One region of the Blastomonas sp. RAC04 genome, then DNA from elsewhere that is predicted to be linked to it. Evidence: predicted binding sites of a transcription regulator. Region 1 holds the regulator's gene; the other holds the start of a gene.
The links. Region 1 encodes LexA, which represses DNA repair genes until DNA is damaged. Its sites were predicted from a motif close to GTTCCNCNCTTGTTCT; they were not measured.

Region 1 (7,961 bases):
CGTCAAGCCGACCTGCATTGGCGATATCGATGCTGCCATACTGCGCTGAAGCCGCCGGCTGCCGGGCTTTTGGAGGACTGCGCTTTTCCCGCTTGCATTGCCGCCCCGCGCTGGGCTAACCGCGCCAGAGGCACAGCCGGGACGGGCCTGTAGCTCAGTTGGTTAGAGCTGGCCGCTCATAACGGCTAGGTCGGGGGTTCGAGTCCCTCCGGGCCCACCATTTTCCACCTTACCCTCAGCATCGCCGTTGCGCGCCGAATGGGCCGCGAGCGATCGCAGGTGAACCCGGGCTGGCGGGGCGCCACCTTCCTCTGCTATTGCGCTGGTGATTGCTGCTGCGCGCCGCGTTGCGTTGCGCCCTCGGTTCAGGAAGAAAGGATCGCCGCTTGATTCGTCATCTGCCGCTTTTGACGCTCCTGTTGCTGGTATGTGCCGGCGCCGCGCAAGCCCAGCCGATCGTTCGCCATCCCAATCCGCCACCTGCGATCATTCTGAACGGGGTGACGATCCCGCCGGGTGCGGAGATCCTGATGCTCAGCGGCCAGCTCGCCGATCCGATCGACCCTGCGCGCACCGACAGCATCGAAGCCTATGGTGATACCCGCACCCAGACGATCAGCACCTTTCGCAAGATCGAAAATGCGCTGGCGGACCGAGGCTATGCGATGTCCGACGTGGTCAAGCTCACCGTGTTCGTGGTCGGCGATCCCGCGCTCGGCGGCAAGATGGACTTTGCCGGTTTCAACGCAGGGTACCGCGCATTCTTCGGCACCAGCCAGAACCCAAATCTGGTCGCGCGATCGACCGTGCAGGTGGCAGGACTCGCCGGTCCGCATTATCTGATCGAGATCGAAGCGATCGCTGCCAAGGCCAGATAGTCGGCAGCCGTCACGGCTTTGCAATGGCCATCCCGGACCACACGCGGCGCCCGCATCGCAATCTCCCGGTGGAGGCGTTTCATGGCTTGCAATCCCGTCGCAACGGGCTAGACACCCTGCTCGGCAGGCCGGTTAGCACTGGCCTTGCAATGTCGAAGGTGACCCTGGGGCCAGCCCACTCACCGGCACATTGCGAAAATCCGTCCCAGATGCCCGCCCTCGCGGACACCATGGCCGGGTCGATCCAGGATCGGGGAGTGGCGCAGCCTGGTAGCGCGTCTGCTTTGGGAGCAGAGGGTCGCAGGTTCGAATCCTGTCTCCCCGACCATTTTATCTCTAAAACCCAGGGAAATCAGCCTGTAAGTATGGGCTGATGGGTTTTTCGATCACGCGACCACTACACATCCCACCAGCACAGACGCCCGACACAGGGCGATACCTCATGTGCAAGATCCTCCATGCCATCCGCGTCCAGGGCTGATACATTTTTCGGCGCCGCGTCGATTTCCGAGATATTATCTCCTAGCCCGATCAGGGCCACCCTTCGCACTGCCGATCCCAGGGCAGCGCAGATGCCGCGTTTCGGCCCGGCAACGGCCTTTCTCACATATCAACAGGACTGATCGTATTGGATCGCTGCTATCACTTTGTGTGGTCCCTCCAAATGGGCGAAGGAGCGAGCTCAGAGGCCGTGAAAAGTTATCAGGAGGGCTAAATTGACCTATATCGCCACAACCCATGTCGGATCGATGCCGCGTGGACCCGAGCTGACCGCTTTGCTGCTCGCGCGCGATGCAGGCGAACCCTATGATGCTGCTGCGTTCGACACTGCGGTGTCCGATGCGGTAAATCGCTCGGTCGCCTTCCAGCGCGAATGTGGAGTCGACATCGTCAGCGACGGCGAAATGGGCAAGGTTGGCTATTCGACCTACATGATCGAGCGGCTGTCGGGCTTTGGCGGGCACGTCGATCGCAAGCCGGCCGCAGATCTGGCCGAAGTGCCCGATCTGGCGCGCAGGCTCTCTGCGATCATGGGCAGTCAGGAATTCGTTCGTGCCTCGTGCATCGGTCCGGTGAAGCTGGTATCGCTCGAGCCGCTGCACGACGATATCCGCCGCTTTCGGGCCGCGATGGATGCACATGCGCCAGGCGGGCGTGGATTCATGAACGCGGCTTCCCCCGGGCTGATCACCGCCTTCCAGGTCAACCGCCACTATCCCAGCCACGAGGCGTATCTGGCCGATCTCGCCGATGCCATGCGCGAGGAATACGAGACGATCGTGGGTGCCGGGTTTGACCTGCAGCTCGACTGCCCCGATCTCGCGATGTCGCGCCATACCGGCTATCAGGACCTGTCCGAGGACGAGTTCCTCAAGGTCGCTGCCGCCAATGTCGAGGCGCTGAACGCTGCCACCGCCAACATCCCGCCCGAGCGGATGCGCATGCACATCTGCTGGGGCAATTACGAAGGTCCGCACGATCACGATATCCCGCTCGAGCGCGTGGTCGACATCGTGCTCGCCGCGCGCCCGGCCACCATCCTGTTCGAAGGGGCCAACCCCCGGCACGAACATGAATGGACGGTGTGGCGCGATGCGAAAATCCCCAGCGACAAGCGGCTGGCCCCCGGGGTCATCGACACCTGCTCGAATTATGTCGAGCACCCCGAACTGATTGCGCAGCGGCTGGCGCGTTTCGCCGGCATTGTCGGCGCAGACCGTATCATCGGCAGCACCGATTGCGGGTTCGGCACCTTTGCAGGCTATGGGAAGATCGACCCGCTGGTGACCGCCAAGAAACTCAAGGCTTTGCGCGAAGGCGCTGATCTTGCAGGCGCGAGGCTGTAAGTTCGGTCGAGCACCACACCACCGAATGGGAATGCGCGCGCCTGATCGCGATTTGCGTCAATCTTGGCGACCAACAGCGTTGGGCGGCAATTGAATTGCGCGATCTTGCTGATGCTTACCGAAAGCCCGCCCGGTCGTTCAATTGGCTTCGAACAACTCGAACACCGCCCACAGCGCGGGTTTGTCGATTGCCGGTTCGCCGTCCGATCCCTTGCGGACCTGGGCGATCGCGCGGCGCAGTGCCTCGGCCGGCGCCAGGCGGTTGTTCATGCCGCGCACGGTGCTGACCGACAGCCGCCGGGCGACATCATCGCGCACCGGCCAATGGCTTGCCAGCACGCGCTCAGCCCCGGCGAGGAAGAAGCCCTGGACCAGCCCTGCCAGCTGCGGGCGATCGGTCGAGCTGGTTGCTGCGGTGTTGCACGCCGACAGGATCACCAGCCCGGCAGGCAGGTTCATCGCACCGATCTCGCTGGGCTTGAGCAAGCCGTCGTCGTTGCCTGCGGGCGACAGCAACAGCGCGGGTTCGCTCAACCCGTCGAGCTCGCCAGAAAGCAGGCCATGGGTGGCAAAGGCCAGCACCGCGCCGGGCGGGACAGCGGCGCGGCGTAATGCCTCTTCGGTGGCGTCATCGCCGACCAGAAGCTGCGCAGACCCGGTGCCGATCGCCTGGCCGAGCGCGGCCAGTTCGCGCCGTGAATCGGGCAGGTCGGGCAGATCGGCAATCGTCCTTGCGGTGCTCGCCGAGCGCATCGCCATCAAGGTTCGCGCGGGCGCGCCTTTTACGCCGCCAAAGGCGACGAGTGTGTTGCCGGTGGGCGCGAAGGCCGCCGTCCGGCCGCGTGGCACGCCCACCCGCCGCACTATGGTCGATTTCTCCATGAGCAACCCACGGCCGGCGCGATCGGCCGACAGCAAGCCGAAGGGCAGGGACCCCAGCGAGCCGTTGGCGGTCACGTAAAGCTGACGCGCCGAGCGCACCAGCGCTGCGGTTTCGCCCGGGAAAAGCGCTGCAAACAGCTGCGACGATGCGGCCCGGTCGAGCACACCATCGCCCGTCGGATCAGCCACGGCGCGCAGCTGCGCGACGAGCGCGTCCACCGGAGCATCGGCGCCGACAAGGGTCTGCAGCACGCGTCCGGCATCCAGCGCGGTCACCAGCCAGCTGTCGCCGATATCGGTGATCATGATGCTGACGTCGCCCCGCGCGCCGGTCGCCTGAATGTCCTTCACGCTTGCGGGGGCAAACATCAGGCTGTTGCGCTGCTCGGGGGTCAGTCCGGCATCGAGTGCAGCGATCTCGCTGCGGTTTCCGGCCAGATCGTTCGAAACGCCCGCCAGATCAAACTTTGGATCTGGGCGCGCGCCATTGGCATCGATCCGCGCCTCCAGCCCCTGGCGCGCCGCCACCAGTTCGCGGCGTCGCACCAGCAGGCTGGCAAGCTGGGGGTCTGCCTTGGCGGAAAGCTCGCTCGCCGCGATCGCCAGCGTGTCGTCGAGCGCGGTGCGCGCCGCCCATTGCTGAGCGCGGAAGGCATCGTCTGCCGCACCGCGCCGCGCGAACACCTCTGCCAGCCAGCCATAAGCGGGCCGCTGGCGCTCTGCCTGGGCGGACCCGCGGGCAAGCTGCGCGTTCAAGGTCAGCGCCTCGAAAACCTGGCGCGCCTCGGCGACGAGCTCGGTTGCCGGGCGCAAGTCGCCGCGGTCCTCCACGCGCAGCAGAAATGCCCGAGACAGCAGCAGATCGGGATGGTCGGGGGAGAGCGCCTTGCTGCGCAAGTCCACGGCCTGCGCGGCTGCATCGCGCGCGGTTGCCCAATTCTCGATCGAGAAGGCGGCCTTGGCGAGATTGTCGCGCGTATTGGCGCGGTCCCTGTGGCCATCGGGCAGCCGCGCATCGCGCACCGCCAGCAGCTCCCTGGCCAGCGCTTCGGCCTGCGCACCCTGGCCGAGCGCGATCAGCGCAACCAGCCGCGTATCGCGGGCCACCAGCGACCGGTCGCTCTGCGCGCCCAATTGGGCATCGATGATCGGCGTGGCATAATCGAGAAAGGCGAGGGCATCCTTGTGCTGCCCGGCCCGCACCAGCGCCTGGGCGAACTGCGTCCGCATCGTCGCACTGTTCTGGTTGGGGCCGCCATTGGCCTTTTCGATCAGTTCATAGGCCTGCCGGATCGGCGCCATGGCATCGTGCGGACGGTTGATCCGCATGAGGATCGCGCCGAGATTGGCGTAGAGGTTGGCCATCGCCGGGTGATCGGTGCCGAGGGCGCCGCCTGCTTGCGAGATGCCTTCCTGCGCGGTGACGATGGCGTCTTCGGTGCGCCCGGCGGAATAGAAATAGACGACCCGGTTGGCGCTCCAGATGGCGACGTCCTGAGGGACGGGATCCAGCGCGAGGCCAATGCGGATCGCCTCGGCGTTGCGCGCGAGCGCGTCATCGAGACGGCCATGTTCGAGATACGACGCTGCCAGGTTCGACAGCGTTACGGCATGGTCGCGAATGCCCTGGCTTGACGGATCGCTGGCATATTCGGCGGCGAGCTGTTCGTTGATCGCCAGCGCACCGGCATGATCGCCCTTGAAGTTGAGGATATAGGCGCGCAGGCTGAGCGCATTGCGCCAGTCCGCCTTGTATCCCTGCGCGCCCGCAAGCACGGGGATGATCCTGTCGACCTCGGCTTTGGCCGGATCCATCTCGCCCGAAGCAGCCAGCGCCTGGGCGACGTACAGCGCGCGTGCGGCGATCTCGGGATGGCCGGCAGGATAGAGCCGCCGTGCCTCGGCGAGGGTCTGGTCGGCGATCTTGCGATAACCCTCGACATCGCTGTTGGCATCGGCGGCCTCGAACTGCGTGATCAGGGCGTCCAGCCTCGTGCGATCGGGTGCGGCATGGGCTGGTGCCCCCAGAAACAGACCGATACCGCTCGCCAGTGCCACTGCAGCTTTGATCATAGGGGCCCCCCGGTTCTCGATCGCAGACCTGGGCAGCTTGGACAGCCGTATTCCAAATGAAAAGCGATTTCTTGCGCCTGGGACTGTAGCGAAAACGGGACAGCCCGGTGCTGTCCCGGTCAACCTCCAGGGTGACGCGGGTGCCGTGCAGTGCTCGTCAGCGAGGCTGGTCAGTGATAGCGGCGCAGCAGGCCTGCAAGCTTGCCCTGCACCTGCACTTCGTGCGGCGCATAATATTGCGGATCATAGGAGGCATTGGCCGGATCGAGCCGGATGCGGCCGTTTTCGCGGCGCAGATATTTGAGCGTTGCTTCTTCGCCGCGGACCAGCGCCACCACGATCTCGCCATCGCGCGCCGATTCCGTGCGCAGGATCAGCGCGAAATCGCCATCGAGAATCCCTGCCTCGATCATCGAATCGCCCGACACCTCGAGCGCATAATGCTCGCCGCTGCCCAGCAGCGCGGCGGGCACGGGAAGGATTTCGGTGCCCTCGAATGCTTCGATCGGTGCGCCCGCAGCGATCCGGCCATGCAGAGGAATTTCCAGCACATTGTTGTTGGCAGCGACCGGCGGCTGCGCCTTGCGGACTGCGTCCATGCTGACGATGTTGCTCTTGGCCGCATCGGTCTTGGCAGCGGCGGCCGCGGCCAGTTCCTTGGCGCGCGGCTTGACGCTCGCTTCGGGCAGCTTGAGGATTTCGAGCGCGCGCGCACGGTTGGGCAGACGGCGGATGAAACCGCGTTCCTCCAGCGCACTGACCAGCCGGTGGACACCCGACTTCGACTTGAGATCCAGCGCTTCCTTCATCTCCTCGAACGAGGGGGAAATGCCGTCTTCCTCCAGCCGTACCTGGATGAAGCGGATCAGATCGTGTTGTTTGCGGGTCAGCATGCTGAATGTTCCTTTCTGCGCCGGTGGATCGGCGGTCGAACGAATACGGAACAATTACGAAACAAAGCCGGTCAGGTCAAGACCTTGTGTTACGCCCCGGAGCGAAGCGCAATATAGTCGAGCAGGTCGCCGGGCGCGGCTTCAGGCTGGTGCACGGCGCGAACGACCAGCGCATCGGCGGCATGCAAGGAGGACAGCGCGCCGCTGTCCTGGCTCGATACCGGGAACAGCCGCCCGCCATCGATCTGCGCGCGCATGAAGTCCTGGCGGGTGCCATTTGCGGGGAAGGTGGTGCCGGCCCTGGCTTGCGAGATATCAGGCAGAACGTACTGATATCCGGCGAAGGTCCTGACCAGCGGAAGCAGCAGCAGCAGCGCGGTGACATAGCACGACACCGGATTGCCCGGCAGGCCCAGCACGATGGCATCGCCCATCCTCCCGACCATCACCGGCTTGCCCGGGCGCATCGCGATCCGCCAGAAATCGAGCGTTCCGCCGCTCTGGAGCAGTGCGGGCTGGATGAGGTCGTGGTCGCCTACCGAGGCGCCGCCGGTGGTGACGATGATATCGGCGTCGCGGTGGTCGGCGAGCGCCGCTGCGATGATATCGAGCCGGTCGGGCAGCAGCGGCGGCATGGTGATGTCCACCGGAAGCCCCTGCAGCATGGCCGAGAGCATGATGCCGTTGCTGGCCGGGATGTGCGCGGGGCTGGGCAGCGGAGTGCCGGGCGCGACCAGCTCGTCGCCGGTGCTCAGGATCGTCACACGCACCGGCGCGTGAACGCTGAGCGTGCCGTGCCCAGCCATCGCAGCCAGCGCGATCAGCCGAGCGTCTACCCGCGTGCCCGCCGCAGCGAGCAGCGCACCTTCGGCAAAATCATGCCCCGCGCGGCGAATGTGTGCACCGGGTCGCGCGGGTCCGTCGCCGGTCAGGGTCAGCGTGGCGCCATCGATGCCAGTGTCTTCCTGCACCACCACCGCATCGGCATCGGCAGGGACGATCGCGCCGGTGGAGATGCGTATCGCTTCGCCTGCGCCCATCGCGCCATCGAAAGGCCGCCCGGCGGCGCTTTCGCCGATGACCGTCCATGGGCCGGGCAGGTCGACGGCGCGCACGGCATAGCCATCCATCGCGGACAGGTCGGCTGCCGGCTGGCTGCGCCAGGCAACCAGTGGTTCGGCGAGGATATGGCCGTTCGCCTCGAGCAATCCGACCGAGTTGGCAGGCTTTGTGGTGGCGAGCGCGAGCAGCCGCTTCTGTGCCTCGGCCAGCGCGATCAGGCCGCCCGCCATCAGGGCGCGATCCAGTCGCCCGATTTGCCGCCGCTCTTGGCGAGCAGACGGACGGGGCCGATAACCATGCCCTTGTCCAGCGCCTTGGCCATGTCG
Region 2 (7,961 bases), 900 kb from region 1:
GGATATCGATCCGACCTCGCACCCGGCATGGACCGGCGGCAACCAGCGCATGCTGGACGCAGGCGGCCAGGTTGCACGCTTCAACAAGCGTTTCGGCGGACTGTCGCTCAAGAAGGGCTGATCGCTCCGATCCGCTTCGACATTATGAAAAGGGCTGCGAACCGATCGGTTTGCAGCCCTTTTTTGTTGCGCTGAACTTTACGGTTCCCCTGCGAAGGCAGGGGCCCATCTCGTGCTCTCTCGAAATCGCGCTTGCCTGTTTAAAGGGGCGCACCGCTCGGGTTTGATGCCGATCCGACAATGGGCAGAGTTCAGGTGCAACAAGATGGGTCCCTGCCTTCGCAGAGGACCATCATACACCCGAGCAATCAGGCTGCCGGCGCGTTTACCGAAGCGATGACCGCGCGCACCGCATCGAGCGCGGCCTGCGCCTGCGATCCATCCGGACCGCCGCCCTGCGCCATGTCGGGTCGGCCGCCGCCGCCCTTGCCGCCCAACGCCTCAACGCCTGCCCGCACCAGATCGACCGCACTGAACGAGCCGACTAGATCGTCGGTTACCGCAGCGGCAAAGGCCGCGCGGCCATCGTTGACCGCGACCATCGCCGCGATACCCGAGCCCAGCGAGGTCTTCGCCTGATCGAGCAGCCCGCGAAGTTCCTTGGGGTCCAGCCCCTCGATGACCTGCGCGATGAAGCTGACACCGCCGATGCTCTCCACCGCAGGCCCGGCCTTGCCCGAACCGCCGCCCAGCGCCAGCGCTTTGCGCGCTTCGGCCAACTCACGATCGAGCGTTCGCCGCTCGTCGACCAAGGCAGCGATACGAGATTCGACCTCGTCGGGCGCGGTTTTGAGCAGGGCCGCGATCGCCTTGAGCCGTTCGTCACGCCCGACCAGCCATTGCCGCGCGCCTTCGCCGGTCAGCGCCTCGATCCGGCGCACGCCGCTCGAGACCGCGCTTTCCGAGACGATGCGGAAAATGCCGATGTCGCCCAGCGCACGGACATGCGTGCCGCCGCAAAGTTCGACCGAATAATGCTTGTCGGTGGCGCGGCCCATCGAGAGCACGCGGACCTCATCGCCATATTTCTCGCCGAACAGCGCCAGCGCGCCCGCCTTGACCGCATCGTCGGGGGTCATCAAGCGGGTTGTGACAGCCTCGTTGGCGCGGATCTCGGCGTTGACCTCGGCCTCGACCGCAGCGATCTCCGCATCGGAGAGCGCCTTGGTGTGCGAAAAGTCGAAGCGCAGACGGTCGGGACCGACCATCGATCCCTTCTGGGTGACGTGCCCGCCCAGATGGTTGCGCAGCGCAGCGTGAAGCAGGTGAGTGGCGCTGTGGTTGGCGCGCAGCGCATCGCGCCGTTCGACATCGACCGCCAGATGCACGGTATCGCCGACGGCAATGCTGCCCGCCTCGACCCGCGCCTGGTGCGCGTGCAGACGGCCAAGCGGCTTTGAGGTGTCATCGACCACGGCCTTGAGACCGCCAAGCGAAGTGATCCGCCCGGCATCGCCCATCTGGCCGCCGCTTTCACCATAGAACGGCGTCTGGTTGACCAGGATGGTAACGGTGTCGCCTTCGCTGGCCGAAACGATCTCGGCGCCATCGCGCAGCAGTGCGACGACCTGCGCCTCGCCTTCGGTGGCGGTATAGCCGGTGAACTCGGTGCCGCCCTCGCGTTCGGCGATGTCGTACCAGATATCCGCCGAAGCCGCTTCGCCCGAGCCCTTCCATGCGGCGCGCGCAGCAGCCTTCTGCGCGGCCATCGCGATGTCGAACCCGGCGCGATCGACGCCAAGCCCTCTGGACCGCAGCGCATCTTCGGTGAGATCATAGGGGAAGCCGAAGGTGTCGTAGAGCTTGAACGCGGTTTCACCCGCCAGCACTGCACCCTCGCCGAGATCGGCGGTGGCCTCGTCAAGCAGCTTCAAGCCCTTGTCGAGCGTCTGGCGGAAACGGGTTTCCTCACGCTCGAGCGTTTCCTCGATCAGCGGCTGCGCACGGCCGAGCTCGGGGAAGGCCTGCCCCATTTCGGCGACCAGGGTCGGCACCAGACGGTGCATCAGCGGATCGGCGGCGCCCAGAATATGCGCATGACGCATTGCGCGACGCATGATCCGGCGCAACACATAGCCACGCCCTTCATTGGCAGGCAGCACGCCATCGGCGATCAGGAACGAGGTGGCGCGCAGGTGATCGGCGATCACGCGGTGGCTGGCCTGGTTCTCGCCTGTGGTATGGGTGCCGGTGGCCTGGCCCGATGCCGCGATCAGCGCCTTGAATAGGTCGATGTCGTAATTGTCGTGTACGCCCTGCATCACCGCAGCGAGCCGCTCGATGCCCATGCCGGTATCGATCGACGGGCGCGGCAGGTTGGTGCGGCTGCCATCGGCGTGCTGTTCATACTGCATGAACACGAGGTTCCAGATCTCGATGAACCGGTCGCCATCCTCGTCCGGCGAGCCCGGAGGGCCGCCGAAGATGTGATCGCCATGATCGTAGAAGATTTCGCTGCACGGACCGCACGGCCCGGTATCGCCCATCGACCAGAAATTGTCCGAGGTCGCGATGCGGATGATCCGGTCTTCAGGGAGCCCTGCGATCTTGCGCCACAGATCGAACGCCTCGTCATCGGTGTGATAGACGGTGACGGTGAGCTTGTCGGCGGCGAGGCCCCAGGTCTTGTTGACCAGGGTCCAGGCGTGGTGGATCGCCTCTTCCTTGAAATAATCGCCGAACGAGAAATTGCCCAGCATCTCGAAGAAGGTGTGATGCCGCGCGGTGTAGCCGACATTGTCGAGATCGTTGTGCTTGCCACCGGCGCGGACGCATTTCTGCGACGAGGTCGCGCGCGGGTTGGCGCGCTGTTCAAGCCCGGTAAAGACGTTCTTGAACGGCACCATCCCGGCGTTGACGAACATCAACGTCGGGTCGTTGTGCGGAACCAGCGGTGCCGAAGGCACGATATCGTGGCCATTGCCCCCGAAATAGTCGAGGAATGAACGCCTTATGTCGTTTGTCGATGTCATGGCTTGCGACATAAGACGAGTTGCAGCGAGATTGAAGCGTTATGTGCGCAAAAATGAAAGGGCGGCGCGGCCTCTGTGCCGCACCGCCCTTGCCTGTGCTTCTTCCGTTTCATGACCATCGTCCGACAGCAGCCCGTCTCGGCGCCATCAGCGCTTCGACGGACCGCCGCGGCGGCTCACATATCGTCGCCTTCGCCATCTTCGGCATCGGGTCCGGTCATCATTTCCTCGGCGACCTTGTCCTTGTGGCCGCGGATCAGCGCCTCGATCTTCTCGGTCATTTCGGGGTGTTCCTTGAGGAACGTCTTGGAGTTTTCACGCCCCTGCCCGATCCGCACCGAATCATGGCTGAACCAGCTGCCCGACTTCTCGACGATCCCGGCCTTGACGCCCAGATCGAGGATTTCGCCGATCTTGGAGATGCCCTCGCCATACATGATGTCGAACTCGACCTGCTTGAACGGCGGTGCGACCTTGTTCTTGACCACCTTCACACGGGTGGTGTTGCCGACGATATCGTCGCGGTCCTTGATCTGGCCGGTGCGGCGGATGTCGAGACGCACCGAGGCGTAGAACTTGAGCGCGTTGCCGCCGGTGGTGGTTTCCGGGTTGCCGTACATCACCCCGATCTTCATGCGCAGCTGGTTGATGAAGATCACCATGCAGCGCGAGCGGCTGATCGATCCGGTCAGCTTGCGCAGCGACTGGCTCATCAGACGCGCCTGCAGGCCGACATGGCTGTCACCCATCTCGCCCTCGATTTCCGCACGCGGCACCAGCGCCGCGACCGAATCGACCACCAGCACATCGATCGCGTTCGAACGCACCAGCGTATCGACGATCTCGAGCGCCTGCTCGCCGGTATCGGGCTGCGAAACGATCAGTTCGTCGATATTGACACCCAGCTTCTTGGCATAGACTGGATCAAGCGCGTGTTCGGCATCGACGAACGCGGCCGTACCGCCGGTGCGCTGCGCTTCTGCGATCACGTGCAGCGCCAGCGTGGTTTTCCCCGAGCTTTCCGGCCCGTAAATCTCGATCACGCGGCCACGTGGCAGTCCGCCAACGCCCAGCGCGATATCCAGGCCCAGCGATCCGGTCGAAATCGCCTCGACCTGCATCGCCTCCTTGGAGCCCAGCCGCATCGCCGATCCCTTGCCGAAGGCCCGGTCGATCTGTGCCAGCGCTGCATCGAGCGCCTTTTGCCTGTCCATGGATTTCGCCTCTTTTTCGGTCTGGATGAGTTTCAGTTGCCCGGCCATTGCCACGCCTCCCTTGCCTAGTTGCTCCCGCCATCGGGTGCAACGACTCAGTGATGTATATGATTTGTTCTCCTGGAACAAGTAGGGAACATTATCAGAAAAGCAAGACCGGAATGAATTTATCCCAGCCTGTCCAGCGCTGCTTCGAGCGAGGCGGTGGTATAGGGCTTGGCGAGCGTCGGCGCGTCGGCATGCAGCGGCGGGATGGTATCGCCGCCGCCGGTGGCAAAGATATAGGGGATGCCTGCAGCTTCCAGCGCATCGGCTAGCGGCCAGCACTTGTCCTGCGCCAGATTGACGTCGAGGATCGCGGCGTCGAACCCGCCGCTGGCGATGGCATCGAGCCCATCGGACAGGCTGGCGACGATATGCGCCACCTTGTGTCCCAGAAGGTCGAGAAAGTCCTCGAGCAGCATGGCTATCATCGCCTCGTCTTCGGCGATCAGGAATGTCCGGGGTTCAGGCACGGTTGGGGGCGTTCTTTCAGTCTGTCGGTGTGGCCGCGGCCGCGAGCGCGCCGTGGACGGCATCGACGATCTGCGCAACCGAAAACGGTTTGGGAAGGAAATGGACCTGGTCGATCGAGATGCTCTGGCGCAGCGTCTCCTCGGCATAGCCCGACATGAACAGGATCGGCAGGCCGGGCATGCGCTTGCGCATCTCCATCGCCATGCCGGGGCCATCAAGATTGGGCATCACGACATCGCTGACCACCAGATCGAACGGACCGCTGTCGGTGAGCCGCTCCAACCCGTCCTCGCCATCGGTGGCGGTGACGACGGTGAAGCCCTGGCGGGTCAGCGCACGCTCTGCGACGGCACGGACCATGTCCTCGTCCTCGACCAGCAGCAGCCGGGCATTGCCCCATTGGCCCGCGTTGACCTTGACCGGCTTGCGGCTGCGTTGTTCGACCGCGCCACCGCGATAGACGGGGAAGTAGATCGAGAAGGTCGTCCCCTTGCCCGTTTCCGAATCGACGAAGATGTAGCCGCCAGACTGCTTGACGATGCCATATACGGTGGAGAGCCCAAGGCCTGTGCCTTTGCCGACATCCTTGGTGGTGAAGAACGGCTCGAAGATCCGCGCCTGGACATCGGGCGGGATGCCCACCCCGCTGTCCTCGACCAGAATCGCGCTGTAATCGTCGGCGGGCAGGATATCGCTCGCCATCGCGCGCACTTCGGCAGCGGTGATCTTGCGCGTGCGGATGGTGAGCGTGCCGCCCGGCGGGCGCTTGGCGAGCATCGCATCGCGCGCATTGACCGCAAGATTGACGATGACTTGCTCGAGCTGCCCTGGATCGGCGCGCACCGGGCCAAGATTGCGGTCGTGCTGCACCTCGAGCACGATCTTCTCGCCGATCAGCCGCTTCAAGAGCTCCGAGGTGTCCGAGACGATATCGGGCAGCTGCAGCACCTGCGGACGCAGCGTCTGCTGGCGCGAGAAGGCGAGCAGATGCCGGGTCAGCGAGGCGGCGCGGTTGGAGTTGCTGCGGATCTGCTGGATGTCGTCATAGTCGCTGTCGCCAGGGCTGTGCCGCATCAGCATCAGGTCGCAATGGCCGATGATCGCGGTCAGCACATTGTTGAAATCATGCGCAACGCCGCCTGCGAGCTGGCCGATCGCCTGCATCTTGCTGGCCTGCGCGACCTGGCGCTTGAGACGGCTTTCCTCGGAGTTGTCCTTGATCGAGAGCAACACCGCAGCATCGCCCATGCCGCGCAGCCCTGCCAGCGACATCGTCACTGGCTCGTCAGGCTGGTGCCGCAGCCGCAGCGCGACATCGGCGGACATCGCCTGGCCGCTGGCATGCCGGCGCACCGCATCGGCCAGCGCGCCCTTGTCCTCGCGCACCACCAGATCGCCCGGATAGGGTGGCAGCGTGCCTTCGGTGATTCCGGCGGCGCGGATAAAGGCATCGTTGGCGAACAGGAAGCGCCCGTCGCGATCGGTCATCGCCAGACCCACCGGCAGCAGCCCGAGCAGGTTCTGGACATAGCCAAGCGCGGTGCCCTTATCCATGCCGCTGGCGTCTTCATCGATAAGCACGACCAGCGCGGGCGCCTTCTCGCGCTCCTCCGGATCGGTGGTGTGCAACGGATCGACCAGCGGCAGATGGAACAGCCTGAGCGGCACGCCCTTGCGCCCCTCGCGTTCGAAATAGATGCGGTTGCGCTCATCCGCGCGCAGGAAGCTCGCAAGATCACGCCCCACGACATTGCCCGCCTCGGCGCCCGCGGCGCGCGCGGCAAAGGCGCTGTTGGCAGCGCGGATGCGGCCTTCCGGGCTGATCGCTGCGGCCATGAAACCGCCCTCGCCCAGCGCCCGGCCAGGGCGACCCGCCAGCATCTGATCAGCCTCGAGCGCGAGATCGAACTTCTGCACCGGCTCGAACCGCCACAGCAGATAATCCTGCCCGCGGCCCACCCGCTGAACCGCTGCATCGATCCGGGTACCTGCAGTCACCAGCCCTGCAGCGCCGCCATGGCCGTCGCGCCAGGCGTCACGCCCGGCCTCGGCCAGCAAATCTCCCCCCTGCCCCGCCAACGGCAGCTTGGGCGGAACTACCTCTGAGCCGAACAGGTCGACAAAGCGCTGGTTGGCGCAGATCATCCGCCCGGCCTCGTCGGTGATCGCGAGCGCGATGACAGGGTGATCGGTTGCGGCATGGGTGACCGACCAGTCGGGCAGCGCGGCCTGCACCTGCACTCGTGCGGGAAACTGGCGGCGATACACCATGATCAGCGAGGCAAGCCCGACCAGGCCCGCGGCAAACAGCATCAGCGGTACCCAGTCGCCCAGCGCCAGCCAGATCAAACCGCCGCTCAGAACCAGCGCGCCGACAATGATCAGCGCGGTGATGCGGGCATCGGGTGCATCGGGATCGGGCAGTGCGGGCAACCATTCCGGCCAGTCAAGCTCGGGTCGGGCACGGGTGGTGGTCAAGGTCGTCGGGTCCCCCTGCGCGGCCGTAGGGCCCCGCCTGCAAGAGGGTGACGCTAGCGCAAGTTGCGCAGCGTTACAAATTGCAGATGCGGCTCAGGTGCAGGATGTTGCGATCAGGAGTGCCGCACCCGCGTCAGCCTGCGGCGCCTTTTGCCGGCGATCCACACCCGCCAGCCGATGGCGCTGGCAAGATAGCCGATCGCAGCGAGCACAACCGCCAGCACGACCAGCCCGAAGGCGGTGATCGAGGCAGCGCCCGTCAGCCATTCCATCCAGGTTTCGACATGCGGCTGGTTGAGCGCGGTGGCGACCGGCTGGCCATAAGTGGTTGCATCGATCCGCAGGATGAAGCTGCCGATATGATAGCTTGCCAGCCAGAACAGCGGCGTGGTGAAGGGATTGGTGATGAAGGTGGTCAGCGCGGCCACCGGCACATTGGCGCGCACCGGCAGCGCCAGCAGCGCTGCGGCAAAAATCTGGCCCAGCGGGATGATCACGCCGACAAGAACGCCAAGGGCGACGCCCCGCGGCACCGAACGCCGGGTAAAGCGCCACAGTTCAGAGCGCAGCACGCGCGCGGCAAAGGGCTTGATGAAGCGGTTCTGCTCCATGCTCTCGCGCGTCGGCAGATTGCGTCCCACCCAGCGGCTGAACCGGCCTTCAGTCAACTCCAAACCCTTGTGCCCTTATCGATCGCTACGCCAGCGTCGATGCCCCATGT

Region 2: a site for LexA is predicted at 4,369-4,384, ahead of recA (recombinase RecA). Genes of this name have one in related genera too.

The regions. Positions count from the first base shown of each region.
Region 1 covers NZ_CP016460.1:580,468-588,428, forward strand. Annotated here, with positions in the region: gene BSY18_RS03860 (polysaccharide deacetylase family protein) at 1-49, shown strand, start outside; tRNA gene BSY18_RS03865 (tRNA-Ile) at 144-220, shown strand; gene BSY18_RS03870 (RidA family protein) at 387-878, shown strand; tRNA gene BSY18_RS03875 (tRNA-Pro) at 1,130-1,206, shown strand; gene BSY18_RS03880 (cobalamin-independent methionine synthase II family protein) at 1,628-2,725, shown strand; gene BSY18_RS03885 (CHAT domain-containing tetratricopeptide repeat protein) at 2,864-5,680, opposite strand; gene lexA (transcriptional repressor LexA) at 5,851-6,573, opposite strand; gene BSY18_RS03895 (molybdopterin molybdotransferase MoeA) at 6,663-7,865, opposite strand; gene moaC (cyclic pyranopterin monophosphate synthase MoaC) at 7,865-7,961, opposite strand, start outside.
Region 2 covers NZ_CP016460.1:1,480,743-1,488,703, forward strand. Annotated here, with positions in the region: gene rpmE (50S ribosomal protein L31) at 1-121, shown strand, start outside; gene alaS (alanine--tRNA ligase) at 369-3,032, opposite strand; gene recA (recombinase RecA) at 3,209-4,294, opposite strand; gene BSY18_RS08020 (response regulator) at 4,414-4,761, opposite strand; gene BSY18_RS08025 (ATP-binding protein) at 4,778-7,240, opposite strand; gene BSY18_RS08030 (DUF2062 domain-containing protein) at 7,354-7,908, opposite strand.